DNA from 3 places in the Streptomyces sp. NPDC005706 genome. Region 3 is predicted to be linked to each of the others. Evidence: riboswitches for the same ligand, from Rfam matches in the RefSeq annotation. Region 3 holds a riboswitch; each other region holds the start of a gene.

Region 1 (3,268 bases), on a different contig from region 3:
CGCCCGGTTCTCACCTCGGCGTACGGCGATGAGCTGGCCCTCCTTGACCAGCTGCCGCACGCGCGTCACCTCGACATCGAGCCGTTCGGCGATGTCGGGGAGGGTGAGCCAGCCGGGGACGAGTGCATCGATCTTTGCGTCAATCTCGGTCACGGGATCTAGCCTGCCATCCGTCACCGACAGTCGGAAGCCAGGCCGGTCCGCGTGGGGGCCACCCCCCTAGTCGAGGGTGGCGCTCTTCAGGGGCCGCGCCGGGTCGGCCAGGACCTCGGGGTCCATGCGGCGGCCCGTCTCGATCAGCCGCCGGCCCTGGGCCAGGTCGCGGGGCCGGCCCACGGCCAGCAGGGCCACCAGCCGGTCCTCGCGCAGCCAGCAGACGGACCAGGCGGGGCCGTCCGGCTCGCCGCGCCACACCATGCGGTCGGCGGCGGCGTGGTGGCCCGCGTACTGGACGAACCGGCCGAACTGCTCCGACCAGAAGTACGGCACCGGGTCGTAGACCGCGGGGATCTCGCCGAGGATGTTCGCGGCGACCGTGCGCGGCCCCTGCAGGGCGTTGTCCCAGTGGTGGACCAGCAGCCGGGCGCCGTAGCGGGCGGACGGGAAGGAGGCGCAGTCGCCGACGGCGTACACGTCCTCGGCGGAGGCGCGCAGCCGGTCGTCGGCGAGGATCTCGCCCTGCGGGCCCAGCTCGATGCCGGAGCCGGCCAGCCAGGCGGTGGCGGGGCGGGCGCCGATGCCGACCACGACGGCGTCCGCGGGCAGCCGGGTGCCGTCGTCGAGCAGCACCGCACCCGGTTCCACGCGCTCCACGCGCGCGTCCGTGCGCAGTTCGGCGCCGCTGTCGGCGTACCAGGCGGTCATGGGCGCGGCGACCTCGGCGGGCAGCGCGCCGGCGAGCGGCCGGTCGGCGGCCTCCACGACGGTCACGGCGCAGCCCGCCTCGCGGGCGGCGGTGGCGAACTCGGCGCCGATCCAGCCCGCGCCGACGACCACGATGTCGTGCTGCCGGGCCAGCACCGGCCGCAGCCGCTCGGCGTCGTCCAGGGTGCGCAGCAGGTGCACGCCGGGCACGCCCTCGGTGCCGGGCAGTGTGACCGGCTCGGCGCCGGTGGCGAGGACCAGGACGTCGTACGGCACGGGACCGGCCTCGGTGTCCAGTTCGTGGTCGGCGGGGCGCACACCCAGCGCCTCGCAGCCGAGCCTGAGTTCGATGCCGAGGGACTCGAAGTCCACGTCGAAGGCGGAGCCCTCGGCCGTGCCGAGGAGCACGGCCTTGGACAGCGGCGGCCGGTCGTAGGGCTGGTGGGGCTCGGCGCCGATCAGGGTGACGGTGCCCGTGAAGCCCTGTTCCCGCAGGGCCACCGCGGTCTGCACCCCGGCCATGCCCGCGCCGGCGACCACCACGCGCCGCCGCGGCGGCGTGTCCTGCTGTGCTGTCTGCTCGCTCACCCGATCACCTTAGACAACTGACGGAACGTCAGTCAGCGGGCGTGCTCGGTGACCTGCTCCACGACGCTGGTCCCGGCGCCCTCCTGCGACTCCCACTCCCAGGTCTCCTCCAGCCGCACCCGCCCGTCGGGCAGCTCCACGACCGTCGACACGCAGTGCCCCGAGGAGGTGGTCCCGTCCTGCTTGAGCTGTACGTAACGGAAGTCCAGCCGGTCGCCCTCCCGGGTGCCGACCAGATGGCCGCGCACCACGTCGCCGCCCGCGTACTCGGCCCAGATCTCGCCGCCTTGCTCGTGGTAGGCGAAGCGGGTGCGCGTACCCACCTGACCCGGGGCCTGGTCCGCCACCGGGGCGAGGAAGAGTCCGTCGAGCGAGCGGGCCATGGGGCGGGGCTCCTTACGGGGTCGGGGGGCCGAGGGCTAGGGTGGCCACCGTACAAGCACTCGCGGGAGCCCGGACGCACCGGGCTGAGAGGGAGGCTGGCGGCCTCCGACCGTACGAACCTGATCCGGGTCATGCCGGCGAAGGGAGGGGCTGGACGCCCATGCCGTCACGTACGTCCGACGTCCTCGTCATCGGGGGCGGGATCATCGGCCTGGTCACGGCCTGGCGTGCCGCGCAGCGCGGGCTCACCACGGCCGTGGTGGACCCCGAGCCCGGCGGCGGAGCCGCGCGGGTCGCTGCGGGGATGCTGGCCGCGGTCACCGAACTGCACTACGGCGAGGAGAAACTGCTCGCCCTCAACCTGGAATCGGCCCGCCGCTACCCGGACTTCGCGGCCGAGCTGACCGAACTGACCGGTCACGACCTGGGCTACCGGCGCTGCGGCACGCTCGCCGTGGCGCTCGACTCGGACGACCGCGCCCATCTGCGGGAGCTGCACGCCCTGCAGCGGCGCTCGGGGCTCGACTCCGAGTGGCTGTCGGGGCGGGAGTGCCGGCGCCTCGAACCGATGCTCGCGCCCGGGGTGCGGGGCGGGCTGCGGGTCGACGGCGACCACCAGATCGACCCCCGACGGCTGGCGTCCGCCCTGGTGGACGCGTGCGAGCGGGCCGGGGTGGTGTTCCACCGGTGCTGGGCCGAGCGGCTCGACGTCGCCGGGGGCCGGGCCGCCGGGGTCACCGCGGCGGACGGCACCCGGCTGGGCGCGGGCCGGGTGGTGCTCGCCGGCGGCAGCCTCAGCGGGCGTCTCGCGGGCGTCCCGGACGATCTGCTGCCCCCGGTGCGGCCGGTGAAGGGGCAGGTGCTGCGGCTGACCGTGCCCCGGCGGTACGCGCCGTTCCTGAGCCGTACCGTGCGGGCGGTGGTGCGCGGCAGCCAGGTCTACCTGGTGCCCCGGGAGAACGGCGAGCTGGTCGTCGGCGCGACCAGCGAGGAGCTGGGCTGGGACACCACGGTGACCGCGGGAGGCGTGTACGAGCTGCTGCGCGACGCCCATGAGCTGGTGCCGGGGATCACCGAGCTGCCCCTGACCGAGACCCGGGCCGGTCTGCGCCCCGGTTCCCCCGACAACGCCCCGCTGCTCGGCCCGTCCGGGCTCGACGGGCTGCTGCTGGCCACCGGGCACTACCGCAACGGCGTGCTGCTCACTCCCGTCACCGGAGACGTCATGGCCGAGCTGCTGACCGGCGGCGAGCTGCCGGAGACAGCCCGTCCGTTCACCCCGGAGCGCTTCGGCGCCGCACTCGTGGAGCAGCCCGCATGAGCATCTGTGTCTCGGTCAACGGCGAGCGCCGGGAGATCGCCCCGGGCACCGCGCTGGACGCGCTGGTGAAGACCCTGACCGTGGCACCCTCCGGGGTGGCCGCGGCCGTCA
Region 2 (3,268 bases), on a different contig from region 3:
TGGACCGGAACGAGAGACAGGGGCAGCTCAACCAGGGCGCACGGCCCCACCCGCTGGGCCGTCCCTGGGCCGTCCGAGGCCGCTCAGTGGCGACCGGTGACGCCTACTAATGACAGTCGTAGCGACCGGCAGCCGCAGGTCACCCTTTTGGATCTGCGACACTGGTACAGCCATGCCTAAGCCCGGAGAACTCACTTTCGTCGCCCCCCGCGGAGCCAAGAAGCCGCCGCGGCATCTCGCCGATCTCACGCCCGCCGAGCGCAAGGACGCCGTGGCCGAGATGGGTGAGAAGCCGTTCCGTGCCAAGCAGCTGTCGCAGCACTACTTCGCGCGGTACGCGCACGACCCGGCGGAGTGGACCGACATCCCCGCCGCCGCGCGCGGCAGACTGCGCGAAGCGCTGCTGCCCGAGCTGATGACCGTCGTGCGGCATCTGTCGACCGACGAGGGGACGACCCGCAAGACGCTGTGGCGGCTGTTCGACGGCACGCTCGTGGAATCCGTGCTGATGCGGTACCCGGACCGGGTCACCATGTGCATCAGCTCGCAGGCCGGGTGCGGGATGAACTGCCCGTTCTGCGCGACCGGGCAGGCCGGTCTCGACCGGAACCTGTCCACCGCGGAGATCGTGCACCAGATCGTGGACGGGATGCGGGCGCTGCGGGACGGAGAGGTGCCGGGCGGGCCCGCGCGGCTGTCCAACATCGTCTTCATGGGCATGGGCGAGCCGCTCGCCAACTACAAGCGGGTCGTGGGTGCCGTCCGGGCGCTGACCGACCCCGCTCCCGACGGGCTCGGGCTGTCGCAGCGCGGCATCACCGTGTCGACGGTCGGGCTGGTCCCGGCCATCCACCGGTTCTCCGACGAGGGCTTCAAGTGCCGGCTCGCGATCTCCCTGCACGCGCCCGACGACGAACTGCGCGACACCCTCGTCCCCGTGAACACGCGGTGGAAGGTGCGCGAGGTGCTGGACGCCGGGTTCGAGTACTCCGCGAAGTCCGGGCGCCGGCTGTCCATCGAGTACGCGCTGATCCGGGACATCAACGACCAGGCCTGGCGCGGTGACCGGCTCGGCCGGCTGCTCAGGGGCAAGCCCGTGCACGTCAACCTCATCCCGCTGAACCCGACGCCGGGCTCCAAGTGGACCGCCTCGCGGCCCGAGGACGAGAAGGCGTTCGTGGAGGCCATCGCGGCCCATGGTGTACCGGTCACGATCCGGGACACCCGGGGGCAGGAGATCGACGGGGCCTGTGGTCAGCTCGCGGCGACCGAGCGATAATCTGGCCACGTCAACACATCTGCATATTCCGACAGGGGAGCGCCACAGCGCTGAGAGTGCGGCAACCGGGCCGCAGACCCTCTGAACCTCGCCCAGGTCATTCTGGGTAGGAAGTTCGGTCACCACTCAAGCTGTTGCGCCCTGCCCGGGCTCCCTCGTGGAGCCCGGGCAGGGCCGCGTCTCTTCCTGGCCAACCCCAGGAGGACATCCAGTGCACAACAAGACCCTCGTGGCCGTGGCCGCCGGGCTCGGTCTCGTCGCCCTGCCCGTGCTGACCGGGTGCGGGTCGGGCGACGCCAAGGGCTCCGCCGCGGACTCCGAAACCGTGACCCTCGTCAGCCACGACTCCTGGCTCGTCTCGAAGAGCGTCATGAAGGACTTCGAGAAGAAGTCCGGATACAAGGTCAAGGTCCTCAAGAGCGGCGACGCCGGGCAGGCGGTCAACAAGGCGCTGCTGACCAAGGACAACCCGCAGGGCGACGTCTTCTTCGGCGTCGACAACACGCTGCTCTCCCGCGCCCTGGACAACGGGCTGTTCCAGTCCTACCAGCCGAAGGGGTCCGACCAGGTGCTGCCCCAGTACCGCGTCGACCAGGACAAGCACCGCGTCACGCCCGTCGACACCGGCGACATCTGCGTCAACTACGACAAGGCCTGGTTCAGCGAGCACAGGCTCACCCCGCCGCAGTCCTTCGCCGACCTGGCCAAGCCGGCGTACAAGAACCTCCTCGTCACCGAGAACGCGGCCACCTCCTCGCCGGGCCTCGGCTTCCTGCTGGGCAGCGCCGCCAAGTTCGGTAACGACGACTGGCAGGACTACTGGAAGAAGCTCAAGGCCAACGGCGTCAAGGTCGTCGACGGCTGGGAGCAGGCCTACTACCAGGAGTTCTCCGGGTCGTCGGAGGGCAAGAAGGCCGGCGGCGACCGGCCGCTGGTGGTGTCGTACGCCTCCTCGCCGCCCGCCGAGGTCATCTACGCGAAGAAGCGGCCCAGCACCGCCCCCACCGGGGTGTCCCAGGGCACCTGCTTCCGGCAGACCGAGTACGCGGGCCTGCTGAGCAACGCGAAGAACACCAAGGGAGGCAAGGCGTTCCTGGACTTCCTGCTCACCAAGGAGTTCCAGGAGGACATGCCGCTCAACATGTTCGTCTACCCGGTGCGCGAGGGCGCGGCGGTGCCGCCGGACTTCGCGAAGTACGGGCCGCAGGCCAAGGACCCCGAGACCATGGCCCCCGGCACCATCGCCGCCAACCGTGACAGCTGGGTCAAGTCGTGGACGTCGCTCGTACTGAGGTGACGGCCCGCGAGGGCACCGCGCGCGGGAGCGCGGCGCGGCTGGGGCTGATGGCCCTGCCCGTCGCGTTCTTCGCGGTGTTCTTCGCCTGGCCCGTCGCCGCGATCGTGGCGCGCGGGCTGAAGGCGGACGGCGGCTGGCGGTTCGGGCGGGTGGCGGACGTCGTCACCCAGCCGGACATCGGGCACGTGCTGTGGTTCACCACCTGGCAGGCGCTCGCCTCCACCGCGCTCACCCTGCTGCTCGCGCTGCCCGCCGCCCATGTCTTCGCCCGCTTCGACTTCCCCGGCAGACAACTGCTGCGGGCGGTCGTCACGGTCCCGTTCGTGCTGCCGACCGTCGTCGTGGGCACGGCGTTCCTGGCGCTGGTCGGACGCGGCGGGCTGCTCGACGACCTGTGGGGCGTACGGCTGGACACCACCGTGTGGGCGATCCTGCTGGCGCACGTCTTCTTCAACTACGCGGTCGTCGTACGGACCGTCGGCGGGCTGTGGGCCCAGCTCGACCCCCGGCAGGAGCAGGCCGCGCGGATGCTGGGCGCCTCACCGCTGACGGCGTGGCGGAAGGTCACCCTGCCCGCCCTCGCGCCCGCCGTGGCCGCCGCCGCACTGATGGTCTTCCTGTTCACCTTCACCTCCTTCGGTGTGGTGCAGATCCTCGGCGGCCCCACGTTCTCCACCCTGGAAGTGGAGATC
Region 3 (3,268 bases):
CGGGTTCGGCCGGCAGGGTCTCGTCGTGGAACTCCCGTGCCGTGTCGGGGTCCAGGGCGAGGTTGAACTGGTCCTCCCACCGGAACTCGAAGCGGGCGTCGGACAGCGCGTCGTCCCACTCCTGCGCGCCCGGGTGCCCCTTGGCGAGGTCCGCCGCATGGGCGGCGATCTTGTAGGTGATGACCCCGGTCTTGACGTCGTCACGGTTGGGCAGGCCCAGGTGCTCCTTGGGCGTGACGTAGCAGAGCATCGCCGTGCCCCACCAGGCGATCATCGCGGCGCCGATACCGGAGGTGATGTGGTCGTACGCCGGCGCGATGTCCGTGGTCAGCGGGCCGAGCGTATAGAACGGAGCTTCATCGCAGATCTCCTGCTGAAGGTCGATGTTCTCCTTGATCTTGTGCATCGGGACGTGGCCCGGGCCCTCGATCATGGTCTGTACGTTGAAACGCCTGGCGATCCGGTTGAGTTCCCCGAGCGTGCGCAACTCCGCGAACTGCGCCTCGTCGTTGGCGTCCGCGATCGAGCCCGGCCTCAGACCGTCGCCCAGCGAGTACGTGACGTCGTAGGCGGCGAGGATCTCGCAGAGCTCCTCGAAGTTCTCGTACAGGAACGACTCCTTGTGGTGCGCCAGGCACCACGCGGCCATGATCGAGCCGCCCCGCGAGACGATGCCGGTCTTGCGGTTGGCGGTGAGCGGCACATACGGCAGGCGCACGCCGGCGTGGACGGTCATGTAGTCCACGCCCTGCTCGGCCTGCTCGATCACGGTGTCCTTGTAGATCTCCCAGGTCAGTTCCTCGGCCCTGCCGTCGACCTTTTCCAGCGCCTGGTAGAGCGGGACGGTGCCGATGGGCACGGGGGAGTTGCGCAGCACCCACTCGCGGGTGGTGTGGATGTTGCGGCCGGTGGAGAGGTCCATGACCGTGTCGGCGCCCCAGCGGGTCGCCCAGGTCATCTTCTCGACCTCCTCCTCGATCGAGGAGGTGACCGCGGAGTTGCCGATGTTGGCGTTGACCTTCACCAGGAAGCCCTTACCGATGATCATCGGCTCGATCTCCGGGTGGTTCACGTTGGCCGGCAATACCGCGCGGCCCGCCGCGATCTCCTCACGGACCACCTCGGGAGAGACGTTCTCCCGGATGGCCACGTACTCCATCTCGGGCGTGACCTCACCCCTGCGCGCGTACGCGAGCTGGGTGACCGCCTGACCCTCACGGCCGCGGCGCGGCTGACGCGGGCGCCCGGGGAACACCGCGTCCAGGTTGCGCAGCCCGCCACGCGGCGAGGTGTGCTTGATCCCGTCGTCCTCTGGTCGGACGGGGCGGCCCGCGTACTCCTCGGTGTCACCGCGGGCGATGATCCAGTTCTCCCTCAGCGCCGACAGCCCTCGGCGGACATCGGTGTCGACGAGTGGATCGGTGTACGGGCCCGATGTGTCGTACAGCGTGACCGACTGCCCGTTGGTGAGGTGCACTTGACGGACCGGCACACAGAGGTCGGGGCGTGAACCCTCGACGTACGCCTTGTGCCAGCCGATGGACTTTCCGGCCTCCTGGGACTTCTCGTCCTGAGCGGAGGCAGGCGTGCGTGCGTCCTTGTTGGTCATGAGACCTACTCCCTACGCCGGCATTACCCGGTAACAGGTTCGGCGGTCGACGCAGCGGTTTCCGACTTCGGATGTCTCCCGGGAAATGACGTTCCACGTGAAACATCGCGTATACGGAGGTCAGCGCCCTCTCAGCCCGGTGCTCCGAGCTCCCGCGTGTGCAAAGGTGCCTCCACGCTAGCGTCAGTTCGGGCGCGGTGAACAGAGGGCCCCCTTCGTTCTTGCGATGATCGGGCGGTGACCACGACGGAACAGCACCCCTACCCGCCCTCCGAGCCGCCGCGTCAAGGGGGCTCCGAACCAGGCCATGGTCATGGCCACTCACACGGTCACAGCCATGGGCCCGCCGCGCCCGTTTCGAAGCACCTGCGCAAGGTCATCGCGGCGATCCTCGTCCCGTTCACCGCCGCCGTCGTGGTCGGCCTGATGATTCTGTGGCCCGGAGGAGCTCCGTCGCACGAGCGCACCGGTGTCGGCTTCGACCGGCAGACACAGCAGGCCACGGTCACCCAGGTGGTCGAGCTGAGCTGCAAGTCGGTCAACGCATCGGGCGGTACGGCGGCGGGCGGCACCTCCGCTCCAGGTGACGGCTCGGCACAGAACGAGGCGAAGGGCACCTGCAGGAAGGCGACGATCCGGGTCGACACCGGCAAGGACGAGGGCCGGACCTTCACCGAGATCGTGCAGCCGGACCAGTCACGGCAGTTGCACCAGGGCGAGAAGGTCGTGGTCGCCTACGAGCCCTCGGCGCCCAAGGACCTGCAGTACTCCGTGACCGATGTGAACCGGAAGTTCCCCATGGCGCTGCTCGCGGGCATCTTCGCGCTCGCCGTCGTCGTGGTGGGACGGATGCGCGGGGTCATGGCCCTGGTCGCGCTGGCCGTGAGCTTCCTGGTGCTGACGTTCTTCATCCTGCCCGCGATCCTTCAGGGCTCGAATCCGCTGCTCGTGGCCGTCGTCGGGGCTAGCGCGATCATGCTCATCGCGCTCTACATGTGCCATGGCCTTTCAGCGCGTACATCGGTCGCGGTGCTCGGCACCCTGGCCTCCCTGCTGCTGATCGGCGTTCTCGGCTCCGGGTTCATCGACTGGGCCGCGTTGACCGGCAACACGGACGACAGCACCGGTCTGATCCACGGTCTGTTTCCGTCGATAGACATGAGCGGTCTGCTGCTGGCCGGAGTCATCATCGGTTCGCTGGGTGTCCTGGACGATGTGACGGTGACCCAGACGTCGGCGGTCTGGGAGCTGCACGAGGCGAATCCGGCGATGGGCTGGCGCGACCTGTACCGGGCGGGCATCCGGATCGGCCGCGACCACATCGCCTCGGTCGTCAACACGCTTGTGCTCGCCTACGCCGGTGCCGCCCTGCCGCTGCTCCTGCTGTTCTCGATCGCGCAGAGCAGCGTGGGCGCGGTGGCCAACAGCGAGCTGGTGGCCGAGGAGATCGTGCGCACGCTGGTGGGCTCGATCGGGCTGGTCGCCTCGGTTCCGGTCACCACTGCCCTCGCCGCCCTGGTGGTGTCGGCCGACCGCCCCGGGCCGGCCGGTGCCGGTGGCTCCGGTGCGCATCCCGTTCCGGCGCGAGGCGGCAGGGGGCGGCGGCGCAAGCGCTGAGCATGGGGCGTCAGGGCCGGGACACCGCCGAAGAAGCGTTCC

Evidence for each region. A riboswitch is a leader RNA that binds a small molecule or an ion and turns the genes downstream of it on or off. The one in region 3 is predicted to bind thiamine pyrophosphate.
Region 1: it holds a riboswitch for thiamine pyrophosphate, as region 3 does, so the genes downstream of both, thiO (glycine oxidase ThiO) here and thiC (phosphomethylpyrimidine synthase ThiC) in region 3, are expected to answer to the same signal.
Region 2: it holds a riboswitch for thiamine pyrophosphate, as region 3 does, so the genes downstream of both, ABZ478_RS29570 (thiamine ABC transporter substrate-binding protein) here and thiC (phosphomethylpyrimidine synthase ThiC) in region 3, are expected to answer to the same signal.

Annotation. Positions count from the first base shown of each region.
Region 1 is NZ_JBEXYS010000009.1:27,878-31,145, reverse strand. It holds gene ABZ478_RS17530 (Rv2175c family DNA-binding protein) at 1-153, opposite strand, end outside; gene ABZ478_RS17525 (FAD-dependent oxidoreductase) at 220-1,452, opposite strand; gene ABZ478_RS17520 (hypothetical protein) at 1,485-1,835, opposite strand; TPP riboswitch at 1,888-1,999, shown strand; gene thiO (glycine oxidase ThiO) at 1,997-3,157, shown strand; gene thiS (sulfur carrier protein ThiS) at 3,160-3,268, shown strand, end outside.
Region 2 is NZ_JBEXYS010000025.1:47,001-50,268, reverse strand. It holds gene rlmN (23S rRNA (adenine(2503)-C(2))-methyltransferase RlmN) at 173-1,279, shown strand; TPP riboswitch at 1,303-1,410, shown strand; gene ABZ478_RS29570 (thiamine ABC transporter substrate-binding protein) at 1,491-2,576, shown strand; gene ABZ478_RS29565 (iron ABC transporter permease) at 2,624-3,268, shown strand, end outside.
Region 3 is NZ_JBEXYS010000016.1:158,859-162,126, forward strand. It holds gene thiC (phosphomethylpyrimidine synthase ThiC) at 1-1,609, opposite strand, end outside; TPP riboswitch at 1,602-1,775, opposite strand; gene ABZ478_RS24815 (YibE/F family protein) at 1,847-3,226, shown strand.